Regions from separate parts of the Streptomyces sp. NPDC093064 genome, predicted to be linked through region 4. Evidence: riboswitches for the same ligand, from Rfam matches in the RefSeq annotation. Region 4 holds a riboswitch; each other region holds the start of a gene.
What was found. A riboswitch is a leader RNA that binds a small molecule or an ion and turns the genes downstream of it on or off. The one in region 4 is predicted to bind cyclic di-AMP.
Positions count from the first base shown of each region.

Region 1: it holds a riboswitch for cyclic di-AMP, as region 4 does, so the genes downstream of both, ACIQFZ_RS18365 (transglycosylase SLT domain-containing protein) here and ACIQFZ_RS12110 (NlpC/P60 family protein) in region 4, are expected to answer to the same signal.
Region 2: it holds a riboswitch for cyclic di-AMP, as region 4 does, so the genes downstream of both, ACIQFZ_RS16230 (transglycosylase family protein) here and ACIQFZ_RS12110 (NlpC/P60 family protein) in region 4, are expected to answer to the same signal.
Region 3: it holds a riboswitch for cyclic di-AMP, as region 4 does, so the genes downstream of both, ACIQFZ_RS27380 (C40 family peptidase) here and ACIQFZ_RS12110 (NlpC/P60 family protein) in region 4, are expected to answer to the same signal.

Region 1 covers NZ_JBIVPK010000013.1:152,111-157,325, forward strand. The annotation lists gene ACIQFZ_RS18360 (HAD family hydrolase) at 1-759, shown strand, start outside; gene ACIQFZ_RS18365 (transglycosylase SLT domain-containing protein) at 787-1,272, opposite strand; cyclic di-AMP (ydaO/yuaA leader) riboswitch at 1,278-1,464, opposite strand; gene ACIQFZ_RS18370 (polyprenyl synthetase family protein) at 1,948-2,958, shown strand; gene ACIQFZ_RS18375 (outer membrane lipoprotein carrier protein LolA) at 3,232-4,446, shown strand; gene ACIQFZ_RS18380 (ABC transporter ATP-binding protein) at 4,480-5,215, shown strand, end outside.
Region 2 covers NZ_JBIVPK010000011.1:158,462-163,676, forward strand. The annotation lists gene ACIQFZ_RS16220 (cytochrome P450) at 1-23, shown strand, start outside; gene ACIQFZ_RS16225 (transglycosylase family protein) at 247-1,320, shown strand; cyclic di-AMP (ydaO/yuaA leader) riboswitch at 1,503-1,670, shown strand; gene ACIQFZ_RS16230 (transglycosylase family protein) at 1,675-2,403, shown strand; gene eno (phosphopyruvate hydratase) at 2,661-3,947, shown strand; gene ACIQFZ_RS16240 (septum formation initiator family protein) at 4,110-4,586, shown strand; gene ACIQFZ_RS16245 (DUF501 domain-containing protein) at 4,612-5,215, shown strand, end outside; gene ACIQFZ_RS16250 (exopolyphosphatase) at 5,214-5,215, shown strand, end outside.
Region 3 covers NZ_JBIVPK010000026.1:109,111-114,325, reverse strand. The annotation lists partial or broken gene ACIQFZ_RS27390 (ATP-dependent Clp protease proteolytic subunit) at 1-509, shown strand, start outside; gene ACIQFZ_RS27385 (hypothetical protein) at 517-825, shown strand; cyclic di-AMP (ydaO/yuaA leader) riboswitch at 1,165-1,378, shown strand; gene ACIQFZ_RS27380 (C40 family peptidase) at 1,382-1,855, shown strand; gene ACIQFZ_RS27375 (ATP-binding protein) at 1,908-2,363, opposite strand; gene ACIQFZ_RS27370 (helix-turn-helix transcriptional regulator) at 2,591-3,451, shown strand; gene ACIQFZ_RS27365 (DUF397 domain-containing protein) at 3,487-3,717, shown strand; gene ACIQFZ_RS27360 (8-amino-7-oxononanoate synthase) at 3,771-4,898, opposite strand; gene bioB (biotin synthase BioB) at 5,047-5,215, shown strand, end outside.
Region 4 covers NZ_JBIVPK010000007.1:274,632-279,846, reverse strand. The annotation lists gene ACIQFZ_RS12115 (hypothetical protein) at 1-759, shown strand, start outside; gene ACIQFZ_RS12110 (NlpC/P60 family protein) at 995-2,260, opposite strand; cyclic di-AMP (ydaO/yuaA leader) riboswitch at 2,268-2,448, opposite strand; gene ACIQFZ_RS12105 (bifunctional [glutamine synthetase] adenylyltransferase/[glutamine synthetase]-adenylyl-L-tyrosine phosphorylase) at 2,764-5,215, shown strand, end outside.

The DNA of each region.
Region 1 (5,215 bases), on a different contig from region 4:
ACGCTGCTGCGCGGCGACCACACCGTGTCCGAACGGTCCCTCGCCGCGCTCGCGGGGGCGGCGGCCGCAGGTGCCCGGCACCTCGTGGTGACCGGACGGCCGGCACCGAGGGTGCGGGAACTGCTCGACGTCCTCGGCACCACGGGGCTCGCGGTGTGCGGTCAGGGCGCCCAGCTCTACGACGCAGGCAGCGACCGCCTGCTGTGGTCGGTCACCCTGGACCGGGAGCAGGCCGAGACCGCGCTCGGCAAGATCGAGGCCGAGGTGGGGGAGGTGCACGCCGCGGTCGACCAGGACGGGGTCGAGGGGCTCACGCTCGTCGAGCCGGGGTATCTCATGCCGCACCCGGCGCTGCCCGCCGTACGGGTCGAACGGCGCGACGACCTGTGGCGCGCGCCCATCAGCAAGGTGCTGCTGCGTCACCCGGTGCTGTCCGACGACGAGCTGGCGGCGGCGGCCCGCGGCGCGGTGGGTTCCCTCGCCACGGTCACCATGTCGGGCCCCGGGACCGTTGAACTCCAGCCGTGCGGCATCACCAAGGCGACCGGGCTGGCACTGGCCGCCGAACACCTGGGACTGGGCCGCGAGAGCGCCCTCGCCTTCGGCGACATGCCGAACGACATCCCGATGTTCCAGTGGGCCGCCCGGGGGGTCGCCATGGCCAACGCCCACCCCGAACTCAAGGCGGTGGCCGACGAGGTCACGATGTCGAACGAGGACGACGGCATCGCCGTCGTCCTCGAACGACTGTTTGTCTAGCCGGTGCGTGGTCCGGCTACGGTCCGGTCAGTACGCGCCGAAGACGTTGTCGATGGACCCGTACCGCTTGGCCGCGTAGTTGCAGGCGGCCGTGATGTTGGCGATCGGGTCGTAGATGTCCCAGGACGTGCCGTTCACGTGGTAGGCCCGGAAGGTCGGGTCGATGACCTGGAGCAGACCCTTGGACGGGATGCCCTTCCTGGCGTTGGAGTCCCAGAGGTTGATGGCACGCGGGTTGCCGGAGGACTCGCGGATGATGTTGCGGTGGATCCCGTTGTAGGAGCCCGGGATGCCCTTCTGTGCCATGACCGCCAGGGAGGCCCGGATCCAGCCGTCGAGGTTGTTCGAGTAGCCGAAGCTCGCGGCCGTCCGGACGGTGGCCGGGGTCGCCGCGGACGCGGTCGTGGCACCGAGCAGCGGCACGGCGAGGACGGCTGCGCCCGTGCCGGTGACGGCGAGGGTGCGGATGAGGCGGGCGGTGCGGGTAGAGCGGCGCTGACCGTTTGCAGGCATGGGGGAATTCCTCTCCGTCGCCTGCGAGGTGAGCTGTCGGGTTCGGGCTGGGAGGTGCCCGGCCGCGCCCTGAAGGGCACGGCTTCACCCCGAGCCGTTCCGGTGCGGCGTACGCGGTACGTACGACACCCGGCCCGGCGAACTTACCTGGGTCCCCCGCTCCTGCCGTGGGTCATTCGGTCGTTGGGATTACGGGCGGCGGCAGGATTCGGCGTCCGCCCGTTGGTGCCGGGAACGTATGCGAGAGCACATGTCCCGAACAAGTGCCGGAATCACACTCGTCCTGTTTGACCTTGGTCTGGGGTGTATGTGGTGCTTGATCCTTTGCACTTGCCAAGGTTCAACTCGGCTTGCTGTAAAGGGAATGTGAAGGAGTGCGAGAGATGGCGCGGACGGGGGGAGTGTGTTCCAAGTCACGGCTCGGGCGACCGAAGGGCAATTACCACTAAAGAGAATTGAAACCCTAATAGGGGTGAATCGGACTTCACGCGTGAGTGCGTGTGGGCCGTGTGGCTGACGCGTGATGGTGGTCACGTCGGGTGAAGTGGCCTGGCCCGTATAGGTGGGCGATATCGGTGATCGAAACGTGACCGGATACGCTGACTTGAGTGAGGGCAGCGACCTATCGACAAACCGTGTAATCCCCAGCAGACACCAGCAGACAGGAGACCCCTCGTGACCGTCGTCGGGCCATTCGGGCTGACCGTGCGGGACCAGGCTCTCGAAGCCGATGTCCAGGCCGGATTGGCGGGTGTCGAGGAAGGGCTGCTCGAAGCCACCAAGAGCGAGGTCCCGTTCATCACGGGCGCCGCCCAGCATCTCGTCAGGGCGGGCGGGAAGCGGTTCCGGCCCCTGCTCGTGATGCTCGCGTCCCAGTTCGGGGATCCGTACGCGCCGGGGATCGTGCCCTCGGCCGTGGTGGTGGAGCTGACCCATCTGGCGACGCTGTACCACGACGACGTGATGGACGAGGCCGCCGTGCGCCGCGGGGTGGCCAGCGCCAACACCCGCTGGGGCAACTCGGTCGCGGTCCTGACCGGCGACTTCCTCTTCGCCCGCGCCTCGCAGATCCTCGCCGACCTCGGCCCGGAGGCCGTGCGGGTGCAGGCCGTGGCGTTCGAGCGGCTGGTCACCGGGCAGATCCTGGAGACGGCGGGTCCGCAGGACGGCCGGGACCCGGTCGACCACTACCTGGACGTGCTGGGCGGCAAGACCGGCTCGCTGGTGGCGGTGTCGTGCCGGTTCGGCGCGATGATGTCCGGCGCCGACGAGACGGTCGTGGACGTGCTGACGCAGTACGGCGAGCGGCTGGGCGTCGCCTTCCAGCTGGCGGACGACGTCCTGGACATCGCCTCCGACTCGCACGAGTCGGGCAAGACGCCCGGCACCGATCTGCGCGAGGGCATCGCCACACTGCCGGTGCTGCGGCTGCGCGAGCGTGCGGCCCGGCTGGGGCTGGCCGAGGACATCGCCCTGTGTGAGCTGCTGGACTCCGACCTCAGCGACGACGCGCGGCACGCGGAGGCGCTGGCTGCGCTGCGGGCGCACCCGGCGCTGGAGCAGGCCCGCCGGGACACCGTGCGCTACGCCGAGGAGGCGCGGGCCGCGCTGGCGCCGTTGCGGGAGTGCGAGGCGAAGGCCGCACTGCTTCAGCTGTGCGACGCGGTGGTGCACCGGGCCGGCTGACGCCCGTCCGGTCCCGCGACCTCGCAGGACGCCCCCTCCGGGCGGCGCTCTCCACATCTACCCCTACGGGGTGGGGGAGGCGTCGCCCTTTGCGTGTCATACCGCAGGCGTACACGGAGTTGGCTCCGGGGTCTGACGCCTCCGCCCCGCCGATTTGGTCAGATGGAAACAACGGACCACACCACTCCTCACCGATCTGGGTGAGAATGGCGGCTGAGGGTTACACCCCAGTGCAGAAGGACAGCCGCCGCCGATGACGGAGGTAGGGCACACATGGCACCGAACGAATCCGAAGCCGACGACCTGCGCACGGGGCGCCGCAAGGCCGCGCGCTACGTCGTCCCGGTCACGGTGGTGGGGGTGGCGGCGGCGACCATCGGGCTCGTCCCCGCACTCGCCGCGTCCGGCGACCCCAACCTGCCGAAGATCACCGCACAGCAACTCATCGAGAAAATCGCCAAGTCGGACGTCCAGCAGTTGTCCGGCACGGTCAAGGTCAGCACCGACCTGGGTCTGCCGAACCTCGGCGGCCTGGAGAGCGGCCTGGCCTCCGGCGCAGCCAGGGGTGGTGACGGTTCGTCGGCCGACCCGACGTCAAAGCTGCCCGAGCTGGCCTCCGGAACGCACACCCTCCGCGTCGCCGCCGACGGCGAGGACCGGCAGAAGGTCTCGCTGATCGAGAGCGCCGCCGAGTACAGCCTCATCCACAACGGCAAGGACGTCTGGGGCTACGACAGCAAGTCGAACGAGGTCTTCCACGGCACCGCGGCCGACGGCGGCAAGAAGCACCGGGACGAGGTCCCCGCCACGCCCAAGGACTTCGCCGACGAGGCCCTGAAGTCGGTCGACGACACGACCTCGGTGAAGGTCGACGGCACCGCGCAGGTCGCCGGCCGCGACGCCTACAAGCTGGTCATCGAGCCGAAGCACGCCTCCGGCACCACGGTCGGTGCGATCAGTATCGCCGTGGACGCCAAGACCGGGCTGCCGCTGAAGTTCACGCTCACCCCGGCGAGCGGCGGCGCCGCCGTGGTGGACGCGGGCTTCACCCAGGTCAGCTTCGCCAAGCCGGCCGCCTCGACCTTCGACTTCACCCCGCCCAAGGGCGCGAAGGTCACCGAGGAGAAGGACGCGGCGAAGGAGGCTGGGCAGGGCGCCGAGCGGAAGGCCGGCCCGGGCCGGCAGTTCCACGAGCCCGGCGCGTCGCACAAGGACCTGGCCGAGAACGGCCCGAAGGTCCTCGGCAAGGGCTGGAACTCCATCGCCGTGTTCGACACCGGCAACAAGGGCGGCATCCCGTCGTCCTCCGGCAAGGGCGACCTGAGCGGGTTCCTCGGCTCGCTCGGCGACCAGGTCAGCGGCAAGTTCGGCAAGGGCACCGTCTTCTCCACCCGCCTGGTCAACGCGCTGATCACGGACAACGGCAAGGTGTACGTCGGCGCCGTCACCAAGGACACGCTGGTGAAGGCGGCGAACACCGGGCAGTAAGGACGCGACGGGCACGAGGAATCGAGGGAGCCGATGGACGGAGGGGATGACAGCGTCATCCACACGCGCGGGCTCACCAAGCGCTACCGCGGCGGACAGCTCGCCGTCGACGGTCTCGACCTGACCGTCCCGGCGGGCAGCGTCTTCGGCTTCCTCGGCCCGAACGGCTCGGGCAAGACCACCACCATCCGCATGCTGATGGGGCTCATCGAGCCCACCTCCGGCACGGCGCGGGTGCTGGGGCGCCCCATGCCCCGGTCCTCGCGCACCGTGCTCCCGCAGGTCGGCGCGCTCATCGAGGGCCCGGCCCTGTACGGCTTCCTGTCCGGCCGGGACAACCTGCTGCGCTACGACGCCGCCGACCCGACCGCCGACCCCCGCACCCGGCGCGCCCGGGTCGCCACCGCCCTGAACCGGGTGGGCCTGACGGCAGCGGCGGGCAAGAAGGCCAAGGCCTACTCCCTGGGCATGAAACAGCGCCTGGGGCTGGCCGCCGCGCTGCTCCAGCCGCGCAGACTGCTCGTCCTGGACGAGCCGACCAACGGTCTCGACCCGCAGGGCATGCGCGAGATCCGCTCCCTGATCCGGGAGTTGGCCTCCGACGGCACGACGGTCTTCCTCTCCTCCCATCTGCTGGACGAGATCGAGCAGGTGTGCACCCACGCGGCGGTCATGGCGCAGGGGCGGCTGATCACCCAGGGAGCCGTGGCGGAGCTGGCCGCCGGAGCACGCGGCCGGGTGGTGGTGACCACGCCCGACACGGGGGAGG
Region 2 (5,215 bases), on a different contig from region 4:
TGCGGTTCACGCCTGGTCGGTAAGTCGCAGGGAAGCCGGACAAGGCAGGAAAAGACGCCTGCCGCCGCACCACGCCTACCCAATGACGGGCACGAAGATGACACATGTTCAACGGTGTGATCTTCACGTGATCTGTGCGGCATGAACTTGTGACAAGCGATCGTCAGCCGATACTTTCACCCATCAGCGTGGCGCCGAGTCTGCGGTCGCCACGCGGGTCACCGCTGTCGCACGAAAGGTCTCCGTATGCTCTCCGGGAACGGACGTCACCGTCGGCCCCGTCAGGCTCCGGCCCTCCTTGTCGCCGCCGGAGTGGCCGGATCCGCCATCGCCATCCCACTGATCGGCGCCGGCGGCGCCAGCGCGGCCGACGGCAACGCGTGGGACAAGGTGGCCAAGTGCGAGAGTGGCGGCGCCTGGAGCGCCAACACCGGCAACGGCTACTACGGCGGCCTTCAGTTGACGCAGGACGACTGGGAGAAGTACGGCGGCCTCGACTACGCCTCGAGCGCCGACCAGGCCAGCCGGTCCCAGCAGATAGCCGTGGCCAAGAAGCTGCTCGCCGACAAGGGCCCCGATGCCTGGCCGACGTGCGGGCTGCTCTCCGGGCTCAACAAGAAGTCCGGGGCGGCGAAGGTCGACACCGGCGTGGGTAATGCGTCCGGATCCTCCAACTCCTCCGGAAAGTCCCTCACGGACGACCTCGGTCTGTCCGACTCGTCACAGGCGTCGTCGAGCGACCCGTCCGGTTCATCCGGCTCGTCGGACGCCGACCCCGGTCCGGCCGATTCCTCCGGTTCCTCCGGCTCGCCGACCGCGTCCCCCACCACGTCCTCCCCCTCGCCGTCCTCGCCCGCCAAGAAGGGCAACCCGGCCAAGTCCGACACGTCCCCCGATGTCGCCGCAAGCGGGTTCCAGTCGCCCGACGCCTCGCCCTCGGTCACGCCGCAGCCGGGTGACACGGACAACTCGTGGCAGATCGGCGGCACTTCGACCCTGGTCGACACCGGGGCGCTCGACGCCGGGGCGCTCGGCGGTGGGCGGCACCGCGGCGGCAGTGCCGCCGAGGACCCGGCCGACAGTCACGCGGCCGCGTCCTCCGGCCGCCACGCCTCCCGCGGCGGCATCGCGCGCGCCGTCGTCGCCGACTCCTACACCGTCCGCGCCGGCGACTCGCTCGAGTCCATCGCCGACTCCCTTGACCTTCAGGGCGGATGGGATGCGCTGTACGCGGCGAACAGGGGGGCGGTCGGGTCCGACCCCAACCACATCTCTGCCGGTCAGACCCTGAATGTCCCTACCGAAACGCCCCAAAAGTAGCGGGAGTTCACGTCCCACTTCGCACCGAATGTCCCATTCGGTGAAAGTGTGGGATGACTCTCAGAAGCCCTGATCGTCTTTGGAATTCGGCGGAGCGCGTGCCTACGGTCGTGACCGCTCGTCACCGCGAGCCCCGGCTGCCGCAACGCCGAATCCTGCCAGCGGCCGTACGGGAACAGTCGTCGCGTCAAGCGCCGTGGGCAGGAGCGGGGGACCCAAGGTAAGTGCCGCGCCCGGCAGTTGACCGGAGCGGCTAGGGGTGGAGCCGTGCCTCACGCACGAGGCACGGCCGGGCAACTCAACCGGCCCGAACCCGACAGCTCACCTCGCAGGCGTCGGTGAGGGGATCCCACCATGCTGTTCTCCAGCAAGGGCAAGCACCGTCGCACGTCCAAGACCACCCGTGTCATCGCGCTCGCCGGTGTCGCCGGCGCCGCTGTCGCCGCCCCGCTGATGGCGGTCGGCGACGCCTCCGCCGCCACCGCCTCCGAGTGGGACGCGGTCGCCCAGTGCGAGTCCGGCGGCAACTGGTCCATCAACACCGGCAACGGCTTCTACGGTGGCCTCCAGTTCACCAACTCCACCTGGGCCGGGTACGGCGGCACCGCCTACGCGTCGCGCGCCGACCTGGCCTCCAAGTCGCAGCAGATAGCCGTCGCCGAGAAGGTACTCGCGGGCCAGGGCAAGGGCGCCTGGCCGGTCTGCGGCAGGGGCCTGTCCGGTGCCGCCTACACCGGCAGCGCCCCCGCGTCGTCGTCCTCGTCGTCCTCGTCGTCGTCTTCTTCGTCTTCGTCGTCGTCGAGCGGCAGCTCCGCCAAGAGCACCGCCACCCGCTCGACCGAGCAGCAGGCCGCCAACCGCTCCGCGACGCGTCCCACCCCGAGCAAGACCGTCACTACGCCGACCGGCGAGAAGGTCAGGAAGGGTGACGGCGAGTACAGGGTGGTCTCCGGCGACACCCTCAGCTCCATTGCCGCCGAGCACGGCGTCCAGGGTGGCTGGAAGAAGCTGTTCGAGCTGAACAAGGACATCGTCGACAACGCCGACCTCATCTATCCGGGCCAGCAGCTCCACCTGAAGTAAGGGCCCGTCCCGCCCTCGGCGCTTTCCAGGGCTCCCCGCCCCGGCGCGTTCCCCCCTACGCGCCGGGGCGGGGCTTTTTCGTCTCCCGCACGCCCGGCCGTTCCCGAACCTTCCCCTCCCCTTTGTTCCGAGTGGGAACAATGGGTACCGTCACTCTGTCCACGAGGCGGTCGGTCGGCCGGTCGCCGCCCCGGGACGGTTAGGCTCTAGTCGCAAGGCTCACGCCCCGCACTTCCAGCGTCACATCCCAGAAGGAGATGCTCGTGCCGTCCATCGACGTCGTCGTAGCCCGGGAAATCCTGGACTCCCGAGGCAACCCCACGGTCGAGGTCGAGGTCGGCCTCGACGACGGCAGCACCGGTCGTGCCGCCGTCCCCTCCGGCGCCTCCACCGGTGCCTTCGAGGCCATCGAGCTCCGTGACGGCGACCCCAATCGCTACCAGGGCAAGGGCGTCGAGAAGGCCGTCCTCGCCGTGATCGAGCAGATCGGCCCGGAGCTCGTCGGCTACGACGCCACCGAGCAGCGTCTGATCGACCAGGCCATGTTCGACCTGGACGCCACCGACAACAAGGGCTCGCTGGGCGCCAACGCCATCCTCGGCGTCTCCCTCGCCGTCGCCCACGCCGCCTCCGAGGCCTCGGACCTCCCCCTCTTCCGCTACCTCGGCGGTCCGAACGCGCACCTGCTGCCGGTGCCGATGATGAACATCCTGAACGGCGGCTCGCACGCCGACTCCAACGTGGACATCCAGGAGTTCATGATCGCCCCGATCGGCGCGGAGTCCTTCTCCGAGGCCCTGCGCTGGGGCACCGAGGTCTACCACACCCTGAAGAAGGTCCTGAAGAGCAAGGGCCTGTCCACCGGCCTCGGCGACGAGGGCGGCTTCGCCCCGAACCTCGGCTCCAACCGAGAGGCCCTGGACCTCATCCTCGAGGCGATCAAGGAAGCCGGATACGCCCCCGGCGAGCAGATCGCCCTCGCGCTCGACGTCGCCGCCTCCGAGTTCTACAAGGACGGCAAGTACGTCTTCGAGGGCAAGGAGCGCTCCGCCGCCGAGATGACGGAGTACTACGAGGAGCTCGTCGCGGCCTACCCGCTCGTCTCCATCGAGGACCCGCTGTTCGAGGACGACTGGGCCGGCTGGAAGGTCATCACCGACAAGCTCGGCGACAAGGTCCAGCTCGTCGGCGACGACCTGTTCGTCACCAACCCCGAGCGCCTCGCCCGCGGCATCGAGGACGGCGCCGCCAACGCGCTGCTCGTGAAGGTGAACCAGATCGGTTCGCTCACCGAGACCCTGGACGCCGTCGAGCTGGCCCAGCGCAACGGCTTCAAGTGCATGATGTCCCACCGCTCCGGCGAGACCGAGGACGTCACGATCGCCGACCTGGCCGTCGCCACCAACTGCGGCCAGATCAAGACCGGCGCCCCGGCCCGCTCCGAGCGCGTCGCCAAGTACAACCAGCTGCTGCGCATCGAGGAGATCCTCGACGACGCCGCGGTGTACGCCGGCCGCTCGGCCTTCCCGCGCTTCAAGGGCTGAGCCGCTTCGAGGGCTCAGCCGTTCCAAGGGCCGAGCCGTCCCGGAGGCTGAGCCGCAAAGCGTAAGGCTTCGCCAGTCGCACGTACGTCCCCGTACCCGGTCCCGTACCGTGTCCGGGGACGTACGCACGTGTGTGCGCGGGCACGAACGGGAGGCGGGACGATGGCCGTCAAGGACCGGGACCGGTTCTCCACCACGACCAGGCTCAGACTGCTCGGTGAGCAGACCGCGGCCCGTGTCTACCGTTCGCAGACCCGCCGCCAGGCCCGCCGCTCCCGCCTCACCGGCCGCGCGGCGCTGCTCGCGCTGGTGCTGTGCTCGATGGTGGTCGCCCTGGCGTACCCGATGCGGCAGTACGTCACCCAGCGCGCCGACATCGCCGATCTGCAACGACAGAAGCGGCAGGCCCAGGAGCGGGTGGAACAAATGCGCGACCTCAAGGCACGCTGGCAGGACGACGCCTACGCCGAACAGCAGATCCGGCAGCGGCTGCACTACGTGAAGCCCGGGGAGACCGGCTACGTCGTGGTCGACCCGGACCCGGCCGAGCGGTCCCGCGCCGAGCGGGGGACGGCCCGCCGCCCCTGGTACGCCAACGTCTGGGACGGGGTCGACAAGTCCGACGCCTCCGACCAGTGAACTGACAGAGAGACATACGCAAGGCATGGAAACCCCACCGCCGCCCACCGAGCGCACCGAACCCACCGAGGCGGACGTCGAGGCCTTCAGGCAGCAGCTCGGGCGGCCGCCGCGCGGCCTGCGCGCGATCGCGCACCGCTGCCCCTGCGGGCAGCCCGACGTCGTGGAGACGGCCCCGCGGCTGCCCGACGGCACGCCCTTCCCCACGCTGTACTACCTGACGTGCCCGCGCGCCGCCTCGGCCATCGGCACGCTGGAGGCCGACGGCGTGATGAAGGAGATGACGGAGCGGCTGGCCACCGACCCGGAGCTGGCGGCCGCGTACCGGGCCGCGCACGAGGACTACATCCGGCGCCGGGACGAGATCGAGGAGCTGACGGGCTTCCCCAGCGCGGGTGGCATGCCGGACCGGGTGAAGTGCCTGCACGTCCTGGTCGCCCACTCGCTGGCCGCCGGGCCGGGCGTGAACCCGCTCGGTGACGAGGCGATCGCGATGCTGCCCGAGTGGTGGCGCAAGGGCCCGTGCGTGACGCCCGCGGCGCCGCCGTCCGGCGAGGGGCGGCAGAACGGGGCCTTTGAGGACGGCGGGTTCCCCGCCGGGCCCGTCGGGACCGAGGAGGACCGCGCAT
Region 3 (5,215 bases), on a different contig from region 4:
GACACCGCGGCGAACGACGTGATCGCGCAGTTCGTCCACCTGGAGCACCGGACGCCCGACCGGGACATCTCGCTCTACATCAACTCCCCCGGCGGCTCGTTCAGCGCGACGCTGGCCGTCCACGACACGATGCGGTACGTGTCCTGCGACGTGGAGACGATCTGCCTGGGCCAGGCCGTCGCGTCCGCGGCGGTGCTACTGGCCGCGGGCACCCCGGGCAAGCGGTACGCGCTGCCCGGGGTGCCCGCGTGGTGCTGCGGCAGCCGTCGCTGCCCGAGCCGGTCGAGGGCCAGGCGTCCGACCTGGCGATCCAGGCGGACGAGCTGACGCGGGTGCGCGCCCGCGTGGAGGAACTGCTCGCGCGGAGCACCGGGCGGTCCGCGCGGCAGGTGCGGACCGACCTGGAGCGGGAGCAGACGCTGGACGCACAAGAGGCCCTGAGATATGAGCTGATTGACCGAATCATCCCGAACCGCGGGGCCACGCACACCGCGCCGGACGCGGGGTGAGCCGCCGATGCTGCCACCCGAGCTGCCGCCCCTGCCGGCGCTGACCCGCGCCGAGGCGGAGCTGATCGACCGTTACCTGGAGGCGGCCGACCTGCTGGGCCGCGCCAACCCGGGACGGCCCGGAGACACCTACCGGGCTCTGAGGGCTGCCCAGGCGCTCGTCGGCAGAGCAGTGGAGCTGCGGGACACGCTGGCGCTGATGCACCGGCGGGGCGAGACCGAGCTGCATGCGGACACTCCGGCCCGGGCGCTGCGGGTGCTGGACGGCGAGCGGCGCACGGCCCGCGTCACCCTGCCTCCCGACTGCGGAAGTTGACGTCATCCACAGCCGCGGTCTCGGCGGGCGAAGGGGCCCATCTGTCTGGACACGGGGGGAAATCACCCCGAATGACCGACCGCCTTTCGGTGTAGGTTCAGCTCCCTTTTCGGGACCGCCGCAGTTGCGCAACACGCCTCCCCGGATGGCGGAATGAGGTGCTCCGGTGCTGGTCCGGGGGTCGTCGCGGGAGGGGGCAGCCGTTCGATCGCGAGGGTGTCCACCCGAACGGGCGCGTGGTGAGTAACAACACAAACACGCGGTTCCGTTGGGATTTTCGGACATCCGTAGGTGAAGATCCCTGTCTGACGACAAGCCCCCGCCACAACGGCGGGGCGGTCCGGGCGGACGCCGAGTCCTGCCGCCGCCCGGATGACCGGTCGACAGGAGTGGATCGGCAGGAGTGGAGGACCCAAGCACGACGGGTCGCCGGAACGGTCACGCCATGGCCGGTCCGAGCAGCCCTTGGGGTGAAGCCGCGACAACGCGGCCGGGCAACTTCGCCAGCCCGAATCCGACAGGTCATCCTTCACAGGCGGCTGACGAAGGGTTGCGCATGACTGCGCTCAATCGTGTCCCGTCGCTGATGGCCCGGGCCGGTACGGCCTCGGCCCTGACCCTGGCCGCCGTGGGCGGCTCGATCGTGGTCCCGGGTGTGGCCTCCGAAGCCTCGGCCGCGACGACCGCGAACACGGTGCTGCGGATCGCGGCGTCCAAGCAGGGGTCGCCCTACCAGTGGGGCGCCACGGGGCCGCGGAGGTTCGACTGCTCCGGGCTCACGCTGTACTCGTTCAAGAGGGCGGGCAAGACGCTGCCCCGCACGGCCGCACAGCAGTACAACAAGAGCCGGCACATCTCCGCGGGCAGCCGCCGAGCCGGGGACCTGGTGTTCTTCCACTCGGGCTCGAACGTGTACCACGTGGGCATCTACGCCGGCAAGGGCAAGATCTGGCACGCCCCGAAGACCGGGGACGTGGTGAAGCTCCAGAAGATCTGGACGAAGAGCGTCTGGTACGGCCGGGTGCGCTGATCCGGCCGCGGTGCGGTGCGGTGGCGGAGCTTCGACTCGTCACCGCACGTTCCTACGGTTCCTGACCCGCGGCCGTCACCCGGCGGGCGGGAACCGACCACGGAAGTTCGATGCAGACCGTCTTGCCGCCCTCCCGGGTCGGCCGCACGGTCAGACTGCCGCCGCACTCGGCGGTGAGCCACCGGATGATCACCATGCCCCGGCCGTTGTCCTGCTGGACGGCGGCCGGCAGGCGTTTCGGGAACCGGGGGTGGCTGTCGGTGACCCCGATGTGCAGTCGTTCGTCTCGCACGAGGACAAGGTCCACCGTGAAGGTGGGTGACTGCCCGAAAGTGTGCTGTACGGCGTTGGTGGCGAGTTCGGAGACGATGAGCCGGACCGTCTCGGCGGTGTCCGCGGCCGGCGGCAGGCCCCACTCCGCGAGCGTGCCGGCCACATAGGCACGGGCCGCGTAGACCGAGGCGGGATCGCTCGGCAGAGTGACGGATGCTTCCAGATGGTCTGCCATGGCGACGTCGTCCCTTTCCCACGGGGCCGGAGTCCGACACTGAGCGGATGATTCGAGTACGGTCCCGCACTGGTGCTTCGCCGTCAGACTGCCATCAGCACTCCGGTCTCGGTGGCGATCCACCGAGATATGCATATATCTGTCGCTCGATGCGGTGAACTCTGCGACGGCAGACCGTATCCGGAGCGGGTCGCGTGGAGCGTTCAGAGGGAGCGAGGGAGTAGCCCATGCAACACGGTCCCGAGGTGCGCCGGCGGAAGCTGGGCGCCGAACTGCGCGCCCTGCGCACCGGCGCGGGTCTCACCAGCGGTGAGGCGGCCCGCCTGGTCGGCTGGCACCAGTCGAAGGTCAGCCGGATCGAGACCGGCACCAGCGGGGTGAAACCGGCCGATGTGCGCTCGCTCCTGGACGCGTACGCCGTCCACGACGCCCAGCTGCGCGAGTTGCTCCTGGTGCTCGCGGGGCTGGACGACGGCGGCGACCGGCACCACTGGTGGCACGCCTATCGCGGAGTGCTGCCGCCGACCTACCGGGACTTCATCAGCCTGGAGTCGCAGGCGAGCGGGATGCGCACCCTGGAGACCTCGGTCGTCCCCGGCCTGCTCCAGACGCCCGAGTACGCGCGCGCGGTCACCCGGGCCGCCGTGGACGGGCTCGACGAGGACCGGCTGGACGCGCTGGTGGAGGTGCGGCTGGCCCGCCAGGACGTGCTGCGCTCGCGACCGCCGCTGAAGCTGGACGCAGTGCTGGACGAGGCGGTGCTGCGCCGGGAGGTGGGCGGGCCCGAGGTGATGAGGCGGCAGCTGGAGCGGCTGACGGAGGCGGCCCGGCTCCCCCAAGTACGGCTCCAGGTGTTGCCGTTCGCCGCCGGCGCTCACATCGGCATCACCGGCCCTTTTGTTATTTTCTCATTTTCGAACGCTTCTGATCTGAACGTAGTGGTTCTCGACCACTTGACGAGTAGCCTCCACCTCGAGCGGAAAGAAGACCTAGAGGCCTACGCCGAGGCCTTCGACACCCTGCGGATCCACGCCCTCTCGCCCGAGGACTCGTTGGACTTCATCGCCGGGATACGCCAGACCCCCTGACGGCGCACAACCGCGTACCGCGTTAAGGAGGCCCCATGTCCGCTCTGCCTCGGCACGTACCTTCCAGCACCGATCTGCACGGCGTGCGCTGGCTGCGCAGCAGCTACAGCACGGGAGCCAACAACTGCGTCGAGACGGCCCGGCCCGCCACGGGACCGTGGGCCGGGCTGCTCGCCGTGCGCGACTCCAAGGCCCCGTCCGGGCCCGCGCTGCTCTTCTCCCCCGCGAGCTGGGCAGGCTTCACGGCCGCGACACACCTCACCTGACGGACAATCCGGTCATATCCGCACTCGGTGACACCCGGCCGTGTCACGCCGACTCATGGTCGTGTTCCACCGATCACCCGTACAGCGCGTTCGATCTGCGCCCCGGAGAGGTCCGCGCGGGCGGTCAGCCTCAGCCGTGAGATGCCGTCGGGCACGGAAGGAGGACGGAAGCAGCCCACGGCCAGCCCGGCCGCCCGGCAGTCGACCGCCCACCGCACGGCCCGCTCCGGGGACGGCGCGCGCACCGAGACCACCGCGGCGTCCGGACGCACCGCCTCCAGGCCCGCGGCGGTCAGGCGTGCGTGGAGTTCGGCCGCCACGGCACGCGCGCGTGCCGCACGCTCCGGCTCGCGGCGCAGCAGTCGCAGCGCCGCGAGGGCGGCGCCCGCGGCCGCGGGGGCGAGACCGGTGTCGAAGATGAACGTCCGGGCCGCGTTGACCAGGTGGTCGATCACCCGCGCGGGCCCGAGGACGACTCCGCCCTGGCTGCCGAGCGACTTCGACAGTGTGGCCGTGACGACCACGTCGCCGGCGCCCGCCAGCCCGGCCGCGTGCGCGGCGCCGCGGCCGCCGGTGCCCAGGACGCCCAGCCCGTGGGCGTCGTCGACGACGAGACCGGCGCCGTGCTCCCGGCAGACCGCGGCGAACTCCGCCAGCGGGGCCGCGTCGCCGTCGACTGAGAACACCGTGTCCGACACGAGCACCGCCGGGCCCTCGTGCGTGCCGAGCGCCTTGCGCACGGCGTCCGGGTCGGCGTGCGCGACGACCTGCGTCGTGCCCCGGGCCAGCCGGCAGCCGTCGATGAGCGAGGCGTGGTTGCCCGCGTCGGAGACGACGAGCGAGCCGTGCGGCGCGAGCGCGGTGACCGCGGCCAGGTTCGCGGCGTATCCGGAGGAGAAGACCAGCGCCGCCTCGAAGCCGCAGAAACCGGCCAGCTCGCGCTCCAGTTCGGCATGGAGTTCGGTGGTGCCGGTGACCAGCCGGGAGCCGGTCGAGCCGCCGCCCCAGGTGCGCGCCGCGACCGCGGCCCCCTCGGTCACCTCCGGATGGCGGGCCAGCCCCAGGTAGTCGTTGCCCGCGAGGTCGAGCAGCGGCGAGTCGGCGGGGCGGGGCCGCAGGGTCCGTACGAGCCCGGCCCGGCGGCGTGCGTCCGCCTGCTCCTCGATCCAGCCGAACGCCATGGGTCCTCCGGGGCATTTGTAGGCAGTGGACAGACCCTAGCGGCAGGTCCGGCCGCCCATGATGTGGCAATACCCACATGTCGATGTGCCCGTCGTTGTGCGGAGTCTCCTTGGCCGCGGACCGGGCCGTAGGACAGGATCAGCTCTCATGAACCTGCTGAACACGCTGGTGGACAAGGGGCTTCGGCGCGAGTCGCCGACCCGCGGGGAAGCTCTGGCCGTACTGGCCACCTCGGACGACGACCTGCTTGATGTGGTGTCCGCGGCCGGGAAGGTGCGCCGCCACTGGTTCGGCCGGCGGGTGAAACTCAACTATC
Region 4 (5,215 bases):
GACGGCCGAAGCGGTGCCCGGCGTGGTCTGCGCCTGCGTACCCTCTGGCACCGCTGCTGGGGAGCCGTCGCCGTACTGCTCGGTGTCGCTCTGATCTTCTTCGCCGGCGTCGGACTGACCCGCGTGCCCGACGACATGGCCGAGGAGCGCGCGTATCGAGCCGCTCGCCCCTGCGGTACGGCGGTCACCGAGGACTGCCTGCGCCCCGTCCAGGCCACCGTGCGCGGCACGGAGATACGGGAACAGCCCAAGAACCAGCGGTACGACCTCCGGCTCACCGGACCCGGATCAGTGCCCCGGGAAGTAGCCATGGGCGGAGCCGAGCCGCTGCTCGGGCACCTCCGTGCCGGAGACGTGGTCACCGTCACCATGTGGCGGGACTACGCGACCGCCGTGAGCAAGGACGGCGTGACGCAGTACTCCGACGACAACCCCGAAGGACTGTCCCTTTGGAGCACGGCCATCGCCTTGGCCCTGTTCGCCATCGGCCTCTTCGCCGCCTATGCGGGAGGGCACGCGGTCGCGCGCGCTCCCCACTACGCCGCGACGGGGCTGCCCACACGCCTCGGAAAGCGCGGGATGCAGACGATCTTTGCCATGCCCTGCGCTGCTCTGGCCGGAATATCCGGCATATGGACCGGTCCCGTCGGGGTGATCGTCTTGTGGTCGGCCCTGGTCGGACTGCTTCTCGTGGCGACCCGACGCCTCGACACGCCGAACCGGGGCCGTGGCCGGCACGCGGGCACGCACACGGGGTGACGGCACGGCGCGATGGCAATCCTTCGAACCGAGAAGCGTCTGCCGGTGCTGTAGGCGCAGGTCGGGGCTGGCTTTCCTGAGCTGCTCACCGTGGCCGACATCTTCATCGCGGTGCCCTGGACCTGAGTGGCGCCGCCCCCTGAAAGGGCCCGCACCCCCCGGTGCGGGCCCTTTCATGTCCGGTGCCGGTGCCGGTGCCGGTGCCGGTGCCGGCACCGGGTGTCCGGCGCGCGCGTTACGCGGGACGGACGACGCTGTGGATCGGCATGTAGTAGATCGACTCCTCGCGGACGTTCGCGCCCGAGTGCGGCGCGTGGATCATCATGCCGTTGCCGATGTAGATCCCGACGTGGCTGATGTCGTCGTAGAAGAAGACCAGGTCGCCGGGCTTGGCCGCGGAGACGGAGACGGTCGTGCCGGCCTTCACCTGGTCCCAGGTGGTGCGCGGCAGCGAGATCCCGGCGGACTTCCAGGAGGCCTGCGTGAGCCCGGAGCAGTCGTACGAACCGGGGCCGGACGCGCCCCACACGTACGGCTTGCCGATCTGGGCCCGCGCGAAGTCGATGACCTTGGCGGCCTGGGCGGCATAGCCGGTGCTCGATCCGGCATCCGTGCTCGTGCCCCCGCCCGTACCCGTACCCGAGCCCGTGCTCGATCCGGAGCTCGTGCTCGATCCGGAGCTTGTGCCCGCTCCCGTGCTCGTGCCCGTTCCGCTGCTCGCCTTCGCCTTGGCGCTCTGAGCCGCCTGCTCCTCCTTGAGCTTCTGCGCGGCCGCCGCCGCCTCCGCCGCCGCCTGCCGGCGGGCCAGCTCCGCGGCCTTCTGCCGGGCGATCTCCTGCTTCTTCTTCTCGATCGCCGCCAGCCGCGCCTTCTCCTCGGCGGTCAGCGTCGACAGCAGATGGCGCGCCTCGCTGAGCTTCGTCTGGACGTCGAGCTTGCTGGTCCTCAGATCGTCCTGCGAGGTGGTCAGCGACTCCAGGATCTTCGTCGCCTCGGTGCGCTTCTTCGTCGTCGCGAGCTGCGCGGTCTGGTAGTCGTCGACGGCCTTCTTCTGCCGCTCGGTGAGCTGGCTCATCAGATGGTCCTGGTCGAAGTACTGCTGGGGATCCTTCGCGAGCAGCAGCGTCGCGGTGCCGGACATCCCGCCCGTGCGGTACTGGGCGGCGGCGAACATGCCGAGCTCGCGCCGCGCCTCGTTCAGCTTCTCGGTGCGCTTCGCCACGTCGTCGAGGAGGCCGTTCACGCGTGTGCGCTGCGTGGCGGTCTTCTCCTTGGCCGCGTTGTACTTCTCGGTGGCCACTCCGGCCTGGTGGTACAGGTCGTCGACTTTCTTCTGCACCTCTTCGAGGCTGGGTTTCTGGGGTTGCGCGGGCGCGGCGTTCGCCGTCTGGGACAGCAGTGCCACGGAGGTGAGGGCCGCGGTCGTCAGACCGAGGGCCGGGGACGTGCGCAGTCCGGCGATCCGGGTGGCCGTGGTCCGGGCTTTGCGGTGCGACGCCAAGAGTGGCGCCTCCTTCCATGGACCGCCTACCGGGTTAGCTGTCGGGTTCGGGCGGGTGGTCGGAAGGGCTGCCCTACCGTCCCGTACGCGCGGTGGGGGACGCGTGAACGGGACCGATTCACCCCAGGGATGAGTGGGTCCCCGGCTCCGGCTGCCGTGAGGCGCACCGGACTCGGCGCAGGCCACCCGTCCCGGCGTTGTTCGCCGGCGGGGGTACGGGGTGCCCGCCGGGCACGCTAGCCAACGCTTGTGACTGCTGTGAAGGTTGGTGCGTGATATGTCCGCTACGTATTCGTGACTTTCACGGTACGCATACGGATGGCTGCACTCCGATGCCCTCGGGGCGTCCGGACCGTACGTCCTGTGGGCGGCGGGTATCCCCGTTTCCCGGGCCTCCCCGACGACCTCCGACCGGCGCGGAAAGCGGGACCGCCGTCAGGGCTCAGGACCGGGACTCCGGATAGGCTCTGGCCAGGACGGGCTTGATCCGACGGGAGGCCGGGATGACGGCGCCGGGGCGCAGGAGCAGTACCTTCACGCGGCTGCTGCGGCACGGCTTCATCCATGCCTCGGACGCCGAGCGGCTGCTGGACGGGCCGGACCTCGCGCCGCTGAGGGACGATCCGGTGCTGCTGGAGGCGCTGGGCGCCACCGCCGACCCGGATCTCGCGCTGGGCGGGCTGGTCCGGCTGCTGGAGGCGCAGCCGGAGTCCAAGGCCCGCCGCGAGCTGCTCGACACGCTGATAGCGGCCAAACCGCTGCGCGACCGGCTGCTCGGCGTGCTCGGCGCCTCCACCGCGCTCGGCGACCACCTCGCCCGGCACGCAGGCGACTGGCGGGCGCTGGTCACCTACGAGCCGCGCGACCTGCACCCGGGCGTGGAGGAGTTCGAGCACGGGCTCGCCGAGGCCGGCGATCCGGTCGCGCTCCGCGTCGCCTACCGGCGCTGCCTGCTGTCCATCGCCGCCCGCGACGTGTGCGGCACCACGGATGTCGCCGAGACCGCCGCCGAGCTCGCCGACCTCGCCACCGCGACCCTGCGCGCCGCGCTCCGGCTCGCGCGGGCCGCCGCGCCCGCGGACGACGCGCTGTGCCGGCTCGCGGTGATCGCGATGGGCAAGTGCGGCGGTCACGAACTCAACTACGTCTCCGACGTCGACGTGATCTTCGTCGGCGAGGCCGCGGACGGCGCCGACGAGGTCAAGGCCCTGCGCGCCGCGACCGCGCTCGCCTCGCACATGATGCGGATCTGCTCCGAGACGACCGTGGAGGGCTCGATCTGGCCGGTCGACGCCAACCTGCGGCCCGAGGGCCGCAACGGGCCGCTGGTGCGCACCCTCAGCAGCCATGTCGCCTACTACCAGCGATGGGCCAAGACCTGGGAGTTCCAGGCGCTGCTCAAGGCCCGCCCGGTGGCCGGCGACCTGGAACTGGGCGGCCAGTACATCGCCGCGCTCGGCCCGCTGGTCTGGCAGGCCGCCGAGCGCGAGAACTTCGTCGCAGACGTGCAGAAGATGCGCCGCCGTGTGGTCGAGACCATCCCCGTGGCCGAGGTCGAGCGCGAGCTGAAACTCGGGCCGGGCGGCCTGCGCGACGTCGAATTCGCCGTGCAGCTCCTTCAGTTGGTGCACGGGCGGACCGACCCGTCGCTGCGCAGCGGCTCCACCCTGGACGCGTTGCAGGCACTGGCCGCCGGAGGGTACGTAGGCCGTGTGGACGCCGTGCAACTCGACGACGCCTACCGGTTCCTGCGTTCCCTGGAGCACCGCATCCAGCTGTTCCGGCTGCGGCGCACCCACCTCGTCCCCGAGGACGAGGCCGATCTGCGCCGGCTCGGACGGTCGCTCGGCCTGCGCAGCGACCCGATCACCGAGCTGACCCGGGAGTGGAAACGGCACACCAGCGTCGTACGCCGGCTGCACGAGAAGCTGTTCTACCGGCCGTTGCTCGACGCGGTTGCCCAACTCGCTCCCGGCGAGGCCCGGTTGAGGCCGGAGGCCGCGCGGGAGCGGCTGGTCGCGCTCGGGTACGCCGACCCGGCCGCCGCGCTGCGGCATCTGGAGGCGCTGGCCTCCGGCGTCACCAGGAAGGCGGCCATCCAGCGGACCCTGCTGCCCGTGCTGCTGGGGTGGTTCGCGGACTCCGCCGATCCGGACGCCGGGCTGCTGAACTTCCGCAAGGTGTCGGACGCGCTCGGCAAGACCCCCTGGTATCTGCGGCTGCTGCGGGACGAGGGGGCCGCCGCCGAGAACCTCGCCCGGGTGCTGTCGGCCGGGCGGCTCGCGCCCGACCTGCTGATGCGCGCGCCCGAGGCCGTGGCACTGCTGGGCGACGGCGACGCGGGCGGCCTCGAACCGCGCGGCCGCGCCCAGCTGGAGCAGGAGGTCCTCGCCGCCGTCCGTCGCGCCGAGACCCCCGAGCAGGGCGTCACGGCGGCGCGCGGCGTACGGCGGCGGGAGCTGTTCCGCACCGCCGCCGCCGACATCGTCGGCTCCTACGGCACCGAGACCCGGCCCGTCGAGGCCGACCAGGGCGCGCTCGTGGACCAGGTGGGCGGCGCGGTGTCCGACCTGACGGCGGCCACGCTCGCCGGCACCCTGCGGGCGGTCGTGCGCAAGGGATGGGGGGACACCCTGCCGACCCGGTTCGCGATCATCGGCATGGGGCGCTTCGGCGGGCACGAGCTGGGCTACGGCTCGGACGCGGACGTGCTGTTCGTGCACGAGCCGTGGGAGGGCGCCGACGAGCGGGAGGCCGCCGAGGCCGCGGCCCGGGTGGTCGCCGAGACGCGGCGGCTGCTCCAGATCCCGAGCGCGGATCCGCCGCTGCTGGTCGACGCGGATCTGCGGCCCGAGGGGAAGTCCGGGCCGCTGGTGCGCACGCTCAAGTCGTACGAGGCGTACTACCGTCGGTGGTCGCTGGTGTGGGAGTCCCAGGCGCTGCTGCGGGCCGAGC